One region of the Exiguobacterium sp. U13-1 genome, then DNA from elsewhere that is predicted to be linked to it. Evidence: riboswitches for the same ligand, from Rfam matches in the RefSeq annotation. Region 1 holds a riboswitch; each other region holds the start of a gene.
The links. Region 1 has a riboswitch for S-adenosylmethionine ahead of ESP131_RS00490 (methionine ABC transporter ATP-binding protein). Riboswitches for the same ligand answer to the same signal wherever they lie in the genome.
Positions count from the first base shown of each region.

Region 2: another riboswitch for S-adenosylmethionine. It lies ahead of ESP131_RS04660 (2,3-diketo-5-methylthiopentyl-1-phosphate enolase); the one in region 1 lies ahead of ESP131_RS00490 (methionine ABC transporter ATP-binding protein).
Region 3: another riboswitch for S-adenosylmethionine. It lies ahead of ESP131_RS01765 (LLM class flavin-dependent oxidoreductase); the one in region 1 lies ahead of ESP131_RS00490 (methionine ABC transporter ATP-binding protein).

Region 1 covers NZ_CP015731.1:100,218-104,417, forward strand. The annotation lists gene ESP131_RS00480 (MetQ/NlpA family ABC transporter substrate-binding protein) at 1-266, opposite strand, end outside; gene ESP131_RS00485 (methionine ABC transporter permease) at 286-936, opposite strand; gene ESP131_RS00490 (methionine ABC transporter ATP-binding protein) at 926-1,954, opposite strand; SAM riboswitch class I at 2,041-2,144, opposite strand; SAM riboswitch class I at 2,394-2,495, shown strand; gene ESP131_RS00495 (alpha/beta hydrolase) at 2,563-3,321, shown strand; gene ESP131_RS00500 (thymidine kinase) at 3,404-4,018, opposite strand.
Region 2 covers NZ_CP015731.1:893,183-897,382, reverse strand. The annotation lists gene mtnK (S-methyl-5-thioribose kinase) at 1-1,095, opposite strand, end outside; SAM riboswitch class I at 1,175-1,278, opposite strand; SAM riboswitch class I at 1,484-1,585, shown strand; gene ESP131_RS04660 (2,3-diketo-5-methylthiopentyl-1-phosphate enolase) at 1,656-2,846, shown strand; gene ESP131_RS04655 (2-hydroxy-3-keto-5-methylthiopentenyl-1-phosphate phosphatase) at 2,843-3,502, shown strand; gene ESP131_RS04650 (methylthioribulose 1-phosphate dehydratase) at 3,499-4,119, shown strand; gene ESP131_RS04645 (1,2-dihydroxy-3-keto-5-methylthiopentene dioxygenase) at 4,136-4,200, shown strand, end outside.
Region 3 covers NZ_CP015731.1:335,771-339,970, forward strand. The annotation lists gene ESP131_RS01760 (ATP-grasp domain-containing protein) at 1-815, opposite strand, end outside; gene ESP131_RS01765 (LLM class flavin-dependent oxidoreductase) at 812-1,870, opposite strand; SAM riboswitch class I at 1,946-2,048, opposite strand; gene ESP131_RS01770 (DUF975 family protein) at 2,162-2,800, opposite strand; gene ESP131_RS01775 (DUF2325 domain-containing protein) at 2,864-4,129, opposite strand.

The DNA of each region.
Region 1 (4,200 bases):
AAGGCGTTGAAGTAGGAAATCGTCTGGAAGGCATTGGCGTCGATCTCACCCTCAGCCAGTGCCATGTTCGGCTGGACATAATCGGAGAACTTGACGAGCTCGATTTTGATGCCCTCCTTTTCTGCTTTTTTCGCGACATAGTCCCAAACTTGTGTGTCTGAACCGCTGACACCGAGTTTGATCGTCTTTTCGTCTTCTCCTGATGCTGCGCACCCGGCAAATAAAATCGTCGTTAGTGTTGCTCCAATTGCTACTGCTTTTTTCATGGCTGAATCGCTCCCTTGATTAATGTCTTCTGATTTTTCGTGCGACGATATTGCCTGTCGTCTGTAAGCCTTGAACTAAGATGACGAGAATCCCGACCGTGATGATCATGACTTTCGTGTCGAATCGTTGATAACCATAGGTGATCGCTAAGTCACCGAGACCACCGCCTCCAATCGCACCTGCCATCGCTGACGCCCCGATCAAGCCAATCGTCGCGATCGTTAAGTTCAGGATCAGTGAACCGAGTGCTTCCGGTAGGAGGAAGCGGAAAATCGTTTGAAACGGTGTCGCACCCATCGCTTCTGCTGCTTCCAGAACACCTTTATCGACTTCGAGTAACGAGCTCTCGATCAGACGCGCCATGTACGGTGCGGCGTAAAAGACGAGCGGGACGATGGCGGCTTCGGTTCCGATCGATGTCTGGACGATCAAGCGCGTCAACGGGATGATCGCGACGAGTAAGATGATGAACGGAATCGAACGGAAAATATTGACGATACTGTTGAAGAACGTGAACAGCGGGACATTTTCAAGCAATGCTCCTTTTCGCGTGACGACAAGTAGGATACCGAGTGGTAAGCCAATCAAAGTCGAGAATAAGAGTGAGACGGATACCATCGTCATCGTCTGCAAAAATGCCGTCCAAATATCACTGTAATTAACTAGCATGGGCAAGCACCTCCTCGACTGTCACCTGTGCCTGATCGATATAGTGTAACGCTCGTTTTACTTCAGCCGGCTCACCGATCAACTCGACGAGTAAGGTGCCAAACGGCGTATCCTGCAACTCTGTGATGCTCCCGTGCAAGATGTTGACATCGACGTCAAAGCGTTTCGCGACTTGCGATAAGAGCGGCTGCCCCGTGTGATGTCCGAGAAAATGAATCTTATAGATTGGATGTGCATTTCGCGACTCGATCAACTGACGAATCGATGCTGGAATTTCGTCATGCATGACGGACCGGACGAAGTTTTTTGCCGTCTCGGTCTGAGGGCTTGAAAAGACGTCGAAGACCGTTCCTGACTCAATCAACTTTCCAGCTTCGATGACGGCGACCCGGTCGCAAATCTCCCGGATGACGCCCATCTCGTGGGTGATCAAGAGAATCGTGATCCCGTACTCCGCATTGATGCGTTTTAATAACTGGAGAATATGATGCGTCGTCTGGGGATCAAGTGCTGATGTCGCTTCGTCACATAAGAGGACGGAAGGTTGCGTCGCCAGTGCCCGGGCGATGCCAACACGCTGTTTCTGTCCACCGGACAATTGATCTGGATAATGATCCGCCTTGTCCGCGAGATCAACGAATTCGAGCAACTCCGTCACTCGGCGGCGAATCTCATCTTTCTTGACGCCTGCGAGAACGAGTGGCTTTGCGACATTCGTAAATACTGTGTTCGCATTCAATAGATTGAAGTGCTGAAAGATCATTCCAATCCGTTGTTTTGCTTGGCGTAATTTTTTCGGAGACAGTTGCGTTAAATCTTCCCCATCGACCGTCACCGTTCCTGATGTTGGTCGTTCTAACAGATTGACACAGCGGAGCAGTGAACTTTTTCCGGCACCGCTAAAGCCGATGACACCAAAGATTTCGCCTTTTTCGATCGTCAGGTCGACACCGTCGAGCGCTGCGATCGTCTGATCCTTCGTGACGTACGTTTTTTTGACTTGATGAAATGCGATCATTCCGTTTTCCCCCTTCATTCAACAAAAAAGGTCCCTTCTTGAGAAACAAGAAGAGACCTGGATCCGCACAGTGGCAGAATCCACTCCACTCATCTCTCAGACATCTGTCTGATGGAATTGGCACAGTGCTCATAATGAGTCTGTTGCCGAGGTTTCGTAGGGCCAGTCCCTCCACCTCTCTGGATAAGTATTGCGGTATGAAATTCGTATGTGTGGTGTTGCGTTGTTGCTTATGTCGTAAAACTAATTTTTACATTACGGGTCGAACCTTTAAAAGTCAACCAACTTTGCAAAAATAATCCATTTGACGCATATCGATTGATTGACAAGTTATGGATTAGCTTAATGAACGAATCGTGATTCGTCAAGAACGATTTGACAAGTCATTTTTGGTCGTGCTACCATCGTCTCAATGATTAATCCGACAATTCCAATATGATATTTATCAAGAGTGAACGAGAGACCTGGCTCTATGACTTCACGGCAACCTGCAATCTGTAAGGTGCTCCGACCAGCAAAGCGCGGCTTTGGATGATACGGTGAAAAACTCGTGGGCGTCCAAGCAGTGACGTCGACGAGTTTTTTTCATGAATGGAGGAAAAAGAGTAATGATGAACTATCCTGTATTGACTGGTGCTGAAGCGTTTTATTTTCAAGGTGGACCGATTGGTATTCTAATCTGTCATGGTTTTAACGCCACTCCGCAAAGTGTCCGGGACGTCGGTGAGGCATTCGCCGCTGAAGGTTTTACCGTCTATGCCCCGCGCTTACGTGGACATGGAACGAACGTCCGCGAGTTTGAACAATCGACTGCTCGATGTTGGAAGCAAAGCCTGCAAGACGGCTATGAACGTTTACAAGAAACATGCGATCAAGTCTTCGTCATCGGTCAATCGATGGGTGCGACGCTCGCGTTATCGCTCGCCGCTGACGGGATTCCGTTTGCCGGCATCATTACGATCAATGCTGCACTCTCCGTTCCATCCTATGAAGCACTTTCGTTCGAGGACGGTCCACAGTATTTACCGGAAGGAGCACCGGACATCAAACGGTCTGCTTTCGAAATCATCTATGATCTCGTTCCGAGCCGTTGTGCGTTCGAACTCGTCCGTCTGATGGATGAGACGAAAGGACGTCTTGGATCGATCCTTCTTCCGACATTGATTCTTTACTCGGCGACGGATCACGTCGTTCCGCCGTCGAGCTCGGATTATCTACATCAGCATATCGGGACGAATGATAAACGCAGCTACTGTTTACTCAACTCGTATCACGTCGCGACACTCGATCATGATCAGGATTTGATCGTTCGTGAGACAATCCACTTCATCGAACGCTCAAGCCGATTCTCACAGGAAACAGGATAATAAAAAAAACAGCTATTCGTTTCCAAGTAGAAGCGAATAGCTGTGAGATCAAAGGACGACCATCATCGGCTCGTCTTTTTATTTATCTTTCTTGATGCTGCACCGATTGGAGCGGCTTCGGTTTTCCAGGCACCTCATGACAATGGCGGCACCGTGGCTCATACGACTCTGAAGCGCCGACTAGGATGATCGGATCATCGTAGTTCGCTGGTTTTCCATCAATCAACCGTTGTGTCCGGGAAGCCGGATCACCACAGGAAAGACAGATGGCTTGCAGCTTCGTCACGAATTCTGCGCGCGCCAGTAATTCCGGCATCTTGCCGAATGGCTCTGCCCGGAAATCTTGATCAAGGCCTGCACAAATGACGCGTTTTCCGTCTTGTGCGAGTGCTTCGATGACTTGTACGATCTCATCATCAAAGAATTGAACTTCATCGATTCCGACGATTTGTGTTTCCTCCGCTACTGCTGCGTAGAGATCGCGACTCGTCGCCATCGGAATCGCCACGACGGAGTTGCCGATATGAGAGACGACATGCTCTTCATGGTACCGGTCGTCGATTGCCGGCTTGAATACTTGAACGGGCAGTTTGCCGTACTGCGCCCGTCTAACACGACGAATCAACTCTTCCGATTTCCCGGAAAACATACTGCCACAAATTACTTCGATCCAGCCGTACTGATTTATTACATGCATCATCGTCCGACACCGTCCTCTAAAAATAGTCACTTTAACGAGTATAGCCCGAAACGGTATCGAGAAAAAGGGTTGACTTCCGGAAATCAAAATTCATTTTTTCTTTACCTAGAATTTTTGTCCTTTCATTCCAACCGTCCCCTATTTCCTGTACACTGAAGAAGAAGACTCTCACGAAAGAA
Region 2 (4,200 bases), 790 kb from region 1:
GATTAACGCTGCTCCTAGACGGAGGGCGTGACGTTTTCGCTCTAAGCGTTCCGTCGTTGAATCGATTGATTCTAAATCAGCGACTGGTGCGAGACCGATCGTCCGCCGAATCAATTCGCAACCGGCAAAGCCAAGGGCATCCTGTAAAATCGTACTCAGTACATCATCAACAAGTCCCGATGCCTGGAATGGTTCGACGGCTTCCCGTTCCCATAAGGCACGGAACGTTGAAGCAAACGTCAGCCAGAACGTATCGATGTCCTTGATTCTTGCGTCACGTCGTGTAGGGTAATCTGGATATGCCGCGAAGAAAAGATGGGCGATGAATTGCCCGACATCGAATCCGAATGGACCATAGAAGGCGAATTCTGGATCGATGACTTTCGTTTCCGTCGCCGAAGCGAAGATGCTTCCTGTATGTAGATCGCCGTGTAGCAACGCATCCCCTTTCGTGATGAAGAGTGCTTCGAGTTTTGCGACTTCGCGTTTTAACTCATCGTCTGCCCAAAGACGTGCCACTTCTTCCTCCAGTCCGGCTTCAATCTCGTTCGTCTCCGCGTCATGAAACGGATCTGTGAAGATCAGTTTTTCTGTGATATCGCACAAATCTGGATTGTAGTACGTTCGAGCAACACGTTTCTTTTCAACCGGACCAAGCGCAAAGTCCGATGTATGGAATAAAGTCCGAGCGAGATAAGAACCGATATGTTCCGCAAGCAACGGATACTGTTCACCCGCGAGCAGTCCAGTCCGAACGATCGTCAGATGTGAAAGATCTTCCATGACCGTATACGCCTCTTCGTGACTAGCATGAAAAACACGTGGTACGAACGGCACGGCATGCCGGGCGAATTCACGGAGTGCGGATTGCTCAATCCACGCCCGCTCGAGCGATAATGGCCAGCTCTCACCGACGACTTTTGCGTACGGGAGTGCTTGTTTTAGAATCAATCGATGTTCACCTTCTCGAATTCGGAAGACGAGGTTAAGATTCCCATCGCCAATCTCTTCTGCTTCGACGGCTCCGTCGCCGATCAGTCCTAATGAGCGGACCCGTTCAATCGCGTCCTGTTCTGTGAATGCTTTGTATGTCATCTCAGTTTCCCCCTAATGTAATACACGAAAAAGCGCCTCTTTTCGTCATCGAAAAGAGGCGCAGGAAAGTCACTGCGTCCTCTTATCTCTCAGACGAAACGTCTGTTGGATGTAGCACCGTGCCTAGTGGTCGGTTGCTGCGGCGTCATCGGGCCAATTCCCTCTGCCAACTCGCGATAAGAGTCGTATGTAGTTGTCGTGTGTGATATTGATTTGAATCTTACGCAATCGACTTCCTCGCTGTCAAATCGAAATCAAGCAGAAATCGATATCGTTTTCATGCCATATATAGAAAGAGTATTTTCAAAAAAATAAATTTTCTAAAAATAATTTGACAAGTGACGATTCTCATGTAAAAATTGCAATTAGATTTCACAATTTCATCCAATTCTTATCAAGAGCAGACGGAGGGACAAGCCCTACGATGTCGCAGCAACCGACCTTTTGGCACGGTGCTAATTCTTGCAGCTACTAAGCTGACAGATAAGAGTCCACGTTCGAATTATTCATGGTCTCTTGTCACTGACGAGAGACCATTTTTTTGTTGAAGGAGGAAAGACATGGCTTATATCACTGCTACTTATCAATTGACTGCCCGTGATCGACTCGAGCAACGCGCTGAACAACTCGCGCTTGGTCTGACAGTCGGTTCTTGGACGGAACTGAATCATCTCGAACAACAACAACTCGCCTCGTTCAAAGGGGAAGTCGTACATACCGAAGAGCGCGATGGCAAAGGATATATCACGATTCGTTATCCGGAACATAACGTGTCGCGCGACTTTTCTGCGATTCTGACGACCGTCTTCGGGAAACTCTCACTCGACGGTGAAATCAAACTAACGGAATTGCTATTACCCGATACATTTACGTCGGACTTTCCAGGTGCGAAATTCGGGATCGAAGGGGTCCGCTCCTTGATCGGTGTCGAAGATCGCCCATTATTAATGAGCATCTTCAAAGGAGTCATCGGACGGGATTTATCGTTCCTTCGTGATCAACTCGAAGGACAACTCGCTGGTGGGATTGACCTCGTCAAAGACGATGAGATCCTATACGACAATCCGTTGACACCGACGATTGACCGGGCACGAATCGGACGTGAGGTCATCGATGCTCACTTCCACCGGACCGGTAAACGTGCGTTATATGCGATCACACTCAGTGGTCCCGTCTTTACGCTCAAGGATCAAGCCAAGCGATTGATTGATGCTGGAGCGACCGCATTCTTGCTGAATACCTTCACATACGGACTCGACGTCTTACGCGAACTGGCGAGTGATCCGGAAATCAACGTTCCGATCTTCAATCATCCAGCATATAGCGGTGCGTTGATCGCTAGCCCGAATCACGGAGTCGCAGCTCCTGTCTTACTCGGCACATTACCGCGTGCTGCTGGAGCAGACTTGACGCTATTCCCGTCTCCTTACGGCAATGTCGCTTTGCCAAAGGATGTCGCTCGTGGCATCGCGGTCGAAGCGACCCGTCTCGGTCAGACGAAATCGATCTTCCCGGTTCCTTCAGCTGGTATTCATCCTGGACTCGTCGCTCAACTCGTACGGGACTTCGGTATCGATTCCGTCATCAACGCCGGCGGCGGCGTACATGGTCATCCGCAAGGTGCTGCGGCTGGTGTCATTGCTTTCCGTCAGGCACTCGATGCGGCACTCGCAAATGAATCCCTATCGGCGGCAGCATCGCGTCATGAAGAATTACGGATCGCCCTCGACGCTTGGGGGATCAAGTCATGACCGTACGGATTCTTTGTGACTTCGACGGTACGGTGACGACGCAGGATAACATCATCGCACTCATGCAGGCATTTGCGCCAGCGAGTGACTTCGAACCGTTGAAACGCGGCGTACTCGACCGGACGCTATCGATTCAGAGTGGCGTCGGGCAAATGTTCGCACTTCTGTCATCTGATGGGAAAACGTCTTATCTTGACTTTTTATTGGAGCGCGCCGTTATTCGCGACGGATTTTCGGAGTTACTTCAGTACAGTCGTCGTCAAGGAATCGATTTTTCGATCGTCAGCGGTGGAATGGACTTTTTCGTCGAACCAATCTTAGCGCCATTCCTTGAACAAGAACAGATTTACTGTAACGTCGCCGATTTCAGTGGTCCATTCGTCCATATCGATTGGCCAAACGCCTGCGATGCCCATTGCACGAACGGGTGCGGCTGTTGTAAAACATCCGTTGCCCGGACATTGCGTAAAGACGGTGACATCATCATCGTCATCGGCGACTCGGTGACGGACTTCGAACTCGCGAAACAAGCAGATCGTGTCTATGCCCGTGATTATCTGATCACGTTGTGTGAAGAAAACGATATCGCCTATACACCGTTTGAGACGTTCCACGATATCGTTCATGATTTAACACGAACGGAGGTGACAACATGACATTCATGCGACGGTATGAAGAGCTACGCGCCATCAAACAAGAGCTTGCGGCGCGCGATTGGTTCCCTGGTACGAGTGGCAATCTCGCCATTCGGACGTCCGGTGTTCCGGTTGAATTCCTTGTGACGGCAAGCGGAAAAGATAAACGGCAGACGACTCCTGACGACTTCGTTCATGTCGATGCGACCGGTCAATTAATCGGTGAGCAATCCGGGCGTCCTTCCGCTGAGACATTGCTCCATGTCGAGGTGTTCAATCGAACGGACGCTGGTTGTTCCCTGCATGTCCATACGATTGCGAACAATGTGATTTCGGAACTCTATGGCGATCAAGGCAGTATCACCTTTTCCGGACAGGAAATCATCAAGGCACTCGGTAAGTGGGAAGAAGATGCAACGGTCACGGTGCCGATCATTCCAAATCATGCGGACATCCCGACACTTGCCGCTGCTTTTGCACCGCATGTCACAGCAGACAGTGGTGCCGTCCTGATCCGCAATCACGGGATCACAGTCTGGGCACCGACCGCCTTTGAAGCAAAGAAACACCTCGAAGCCTTCGAGTTTTTATTCAATTACACGTTGACGTTGCAATCATGCCGTCAATCCATTCATTAAAAGGAGGAATTATCTCATGGCAACAGTCTTATTCCAAGAAACAAACACACGGTATACGGATCAAACGGAAGTCGCTGACTT
Region 3 (4,200 bases), 240 kb from region 1:
CCTGACGCATCCTTGATGAACTCGATGCCTGCGACCGCAATCTGGTTCGCTTGGAGGAAGGCTTCATACTTTTGGATGATCGGATCATCGAAGCCTTCAACAATTTGGAACTTCATCGGCGTTTGCGGTGCTTCTTCACCAACTGGGCAAAACAGGTCGTCAATCACACACGCATCCGCTGGGCAAAGTTCGAATCCTTCCGACGTATCGACTTGGACCGCGTAGACGAATTTTCCACCCACGAACTCACAGCGCGTGATATACGGTTCTGGTGCTTGGATGTACTCTTGAATCAACGTGATGCCATCGACTGGTTCGTCAAATGTCGGACCATCGAGGTAGGCTTCAAGTGCTTCAATTGAGTGGAATAACTGGACGCCGAGACCTTTCCCGGCACGGTTGTGTTTCGTGATGAATGACGAAACGCCGATCTCTTTTGCCGCTTGCACGATTTGATCACGTCCGACTGCAGCCGTCGTCTTTGGTACACGGATGCCTGCTTTACGTAGTGCTGTATACTGATTGACTTTGCTGACTTCAAGGCGGAGCGCACGCGTTCCGTTGAAGACGGTCCGGTCGTGTTCTTCTAACCAAGCAAGGACCCCTTCCGTCAACTCCGGCGCGTAACGGTGCCCGCGTGTATGCGAAGAGGCACTCATCCGGCTGTAAAAGACGCCTTCTGGCGGTAGTTCATCGAGTGGAACGATTCCTTCATTTAGATGCCACTCTTCATACGGTAACTCAAGTTCTTCGAGACGTTTGATGAGATGGTCCGTCCATTCTTGGTTTTCGTGGAGAATATGAATTTTTGTCATGATTGTTGACCTACCTTTCGTTTCGCTTCGACCAGTGGCATTACGTCACGAGCAAAGCGTTCCATTTCTTCGAGTTGTGGTGAGAATTGTAACAAGAGTAACGTGACACCGACGGCTTCGAACGCTAGAATGCGTTCCGCAATTTGTTCTGGTGTTCCGATCAAGTTCGGTCTTAGACCACGGTTCGAGACGGAATAATCGTTTCGCTCGACCTGTTGCTCCAGTTGCGATTTACTGATGAAATCCTGATAACCGGCATAACCGGCGCTGTCTTCCTTGACGTCCGTAATGCGTTGCCACTCAAGAAGCGCTTCTTCTTCCGTATCCCGACAAATGATGTAGGCAGCAAGACCGAAACTCTCGAGCGGTGCGTGTCCCGTCGATTCCCGGCGTACTTTCATATCGTTGATTTTATGGGCTACTTCTTCGACCGTGCCCCCGTGCATGACATAAGCGTCACAGTGTTCGACGATTGTCCGCTTTCCAGCTTCACTCTCTCCACCAGCGTAGAGCTTGATGCCTGGACGCTGGACGGGCTTCGGATGAAGTTCCGCCTGCTCGATCGTGTAGTGATTACCGGAGAAGCTATACGGTGACGCATCTGCCCATAATCCTTTCATGACCGTGACGAATTCTTCCGTCCGAGCATAGCGTTCATCGTGTGCTGTGAAGATACCGTTGTATTGTTTGGCTTCCTCTGCCCACCACGCCGAAACGACGTTGAGCGTAAAGCGTCCACCACTCAACTGATCGATGTTTGCCGCCATCTTCGCCGTCGTCGCTGGATTATGGAACCCAGGACGAACCGCTGTCATGATTTCTAAGCGTTCTGTCGTTGCAGCAATCGCAGCTGCCGTCGTCCATGCCTCAAGACTCGGTTCCTTGATGCCTTTGATGTCGTTCAAGTTCAATTCCGCGATCAACGTCGTCGAGAAGCCGATCCGTTCTGCTGTTTGTGCGACTTGTTTTGCATAATCGAATGTCGGTGGCATCTGTTCATCCTCGACGTTACGTAACCATCCCCCAAAAATCGGTAACCAAAAACCATACTCCACTCCATCGTCCCCCTTATCATAAAAAAAACGCTCTTTTCGAAGTTCGAAAAGAGCGACGGTATCTTGTCCTGTCCGCTCTTATCTTCAGAAGGTATCCCTTCCTGGAAGTAGCACCTTCCGCCACAGCGGGGTTGCTGAAGTGTCTTCGGGCCAGTCCCTCGACTTCTCTAGATAAGATGTGTTGCATTCATCGTACAAAATTCACTGAACTAAAGCAACCATTAAACCGTCTTTTCCAATCGGAATTATTTCGAGCATAAAAAAATCCCGACGTAGTGTCGGGATCCGGTATTAATATGGTGCGACGAAATCTGATGTCTGCTCTGGTGCTTGTTCACCACGAACACGATCATAGAACTTGGCTAGTGTGACGCTGAAGTATGGTCCGACCCACAGGATAGCAAGACCAAGAGTAACGATCACGAGTAATGCCCAACCAATGAATGATAGGAAGAGTAAGAATGCTTCCATCTTATGACCGTCCATGAGTTGACGCGAGCGTGTGATTGCCTCGAGGATACCAATCGACGGTTCATCCCGAAGGATGTAGAACGTCAACAAGTAAGAGAACGATTTGATGATCCCTGGAATGATCAAGAGCAACGTCCAAAGTGCGATGAAAATGAATTGAACGATTGCGAGCCCGACCACTTTCAGGAACATCCCGTATGGCTCAAATAGACCTGTCACTTTCGCTTCTTCTCCACGAGCAATCGACATGGCAATCCATGTCCAACCGACTCCTAATGGAATCAGTAAAATCGATACTAACATTACGACGAGATCCATGCTATTTGACGGCTCATCGATATCCGATCCAAATAAGTTAGGAACACCCTGAATGATACTAAACAGCAGGAATGCTAGGACTGCAAATCCCCAACGACCGCTGAGCGACTCCTTCGCTGCTTTTTTTAATTGAGATGACATGAGTAAGGTCCTCCTTGAAAAATAAGTTCTCACCTTACTTTACGGTCGAATTCTTCTAATGTTTCACTCTTTTTTCAATAATTTCCCGTCTCGTTGCTGGTTGAGCCAAGCACGCTCAAGTTGTCGTTCACACGCTGTATATAGCGATCGTCGACCGTCGAGGCGTTCCATCGCGAACGGAATACCATGTTTTTTCGCCTGTGCAATGACATGTGCACTCGCCGCATGAGAGACACGGCTCGTCACGACGACGATGGCATCCGTCTTTTTGGAGAGACAAGCAATCTTTTTCGCAGACTGTGCGTCTCCTGCGAGATGAATCAATTCGATTCCTGTTGGCGCAAAGAACTCACGATAAACAGCCGTTTGTTGTTCGTTTCCAACGATGACGAGGCGCATACCTGTGAAGCGCGTGAAATCAAGCGGTGTCTTATCGACGAAATCCATCAATTGTCCAGGTACAGCTGTCGTCACGATTGGTTCGATCTTTCGCTCTTTTTGAACACGAATGCGCTGCTGCACTTTTTTAGCCTTCGGAACCGTTTGTCGTTTCATTTTTCGTGCATACCGATTTGACTTTTTCGTTGTCACAGGCGTCTTCACTACCGGTTGCTTGACCTCAGATGGACGGTTTGATGATGTGTTGACGATCGGCTCTTCATACGTGAACGGATGTTTCCAAGCAATCGTTAGTGTATCTTTCCGTCCGCGCCACATGGCGAGATCGACGAGTTGTCCTGCTTCTAGTCGGAAATAGCGCATGTCTTCTACTGGTACGACATAATAAAACGGTCTGTCCGACTCATCTTGCAGTGGACCATTCACCGTTTCCTCAATGATTCCATGTGCCTTGACGATGGCTTGTTCAAACACGACACGTTCCGGATTTTCTCTCATTCGCTCCGTCGAGACGACGGCTTCAACACGGCACATCGTTTTTTGATCATCCTGATGATCGACACGGATCCGAACTTCCATGCCGTGCTCGAGATTCCAATCGCGGACGTCTCGTTCTGAAATATGACTGCCGGACCACTCTAGTAAAGTACCGCCTTTTAATCCCCGCTGAAACGTATAGGCATAACGTTGCTTGCGTACTGGCTCGATCGGTACTTGTGGTGGCATTACGACGGTCTGCTTCTCTCGTTTCACTTCGTCGATGACTAGTGTTTCTTGAACATCGCGCGGTGCATAATACGCTGACATCTTGACCCATTCGTCGATTCCGTTCACTTCGTCGAGCCAGAGTTGCCAATCTTCATACCGCTCCACGACTGCTAATTTCATCTGTACCAATTCAGTTGCTCGTTCCAACACCTGTTGCATCATCCGTAACCACTTCCTTTGCGTTTTTTTCACTATAGCAACGAAAAAACGTGGAAGTAGTTCAAAAAAATAAC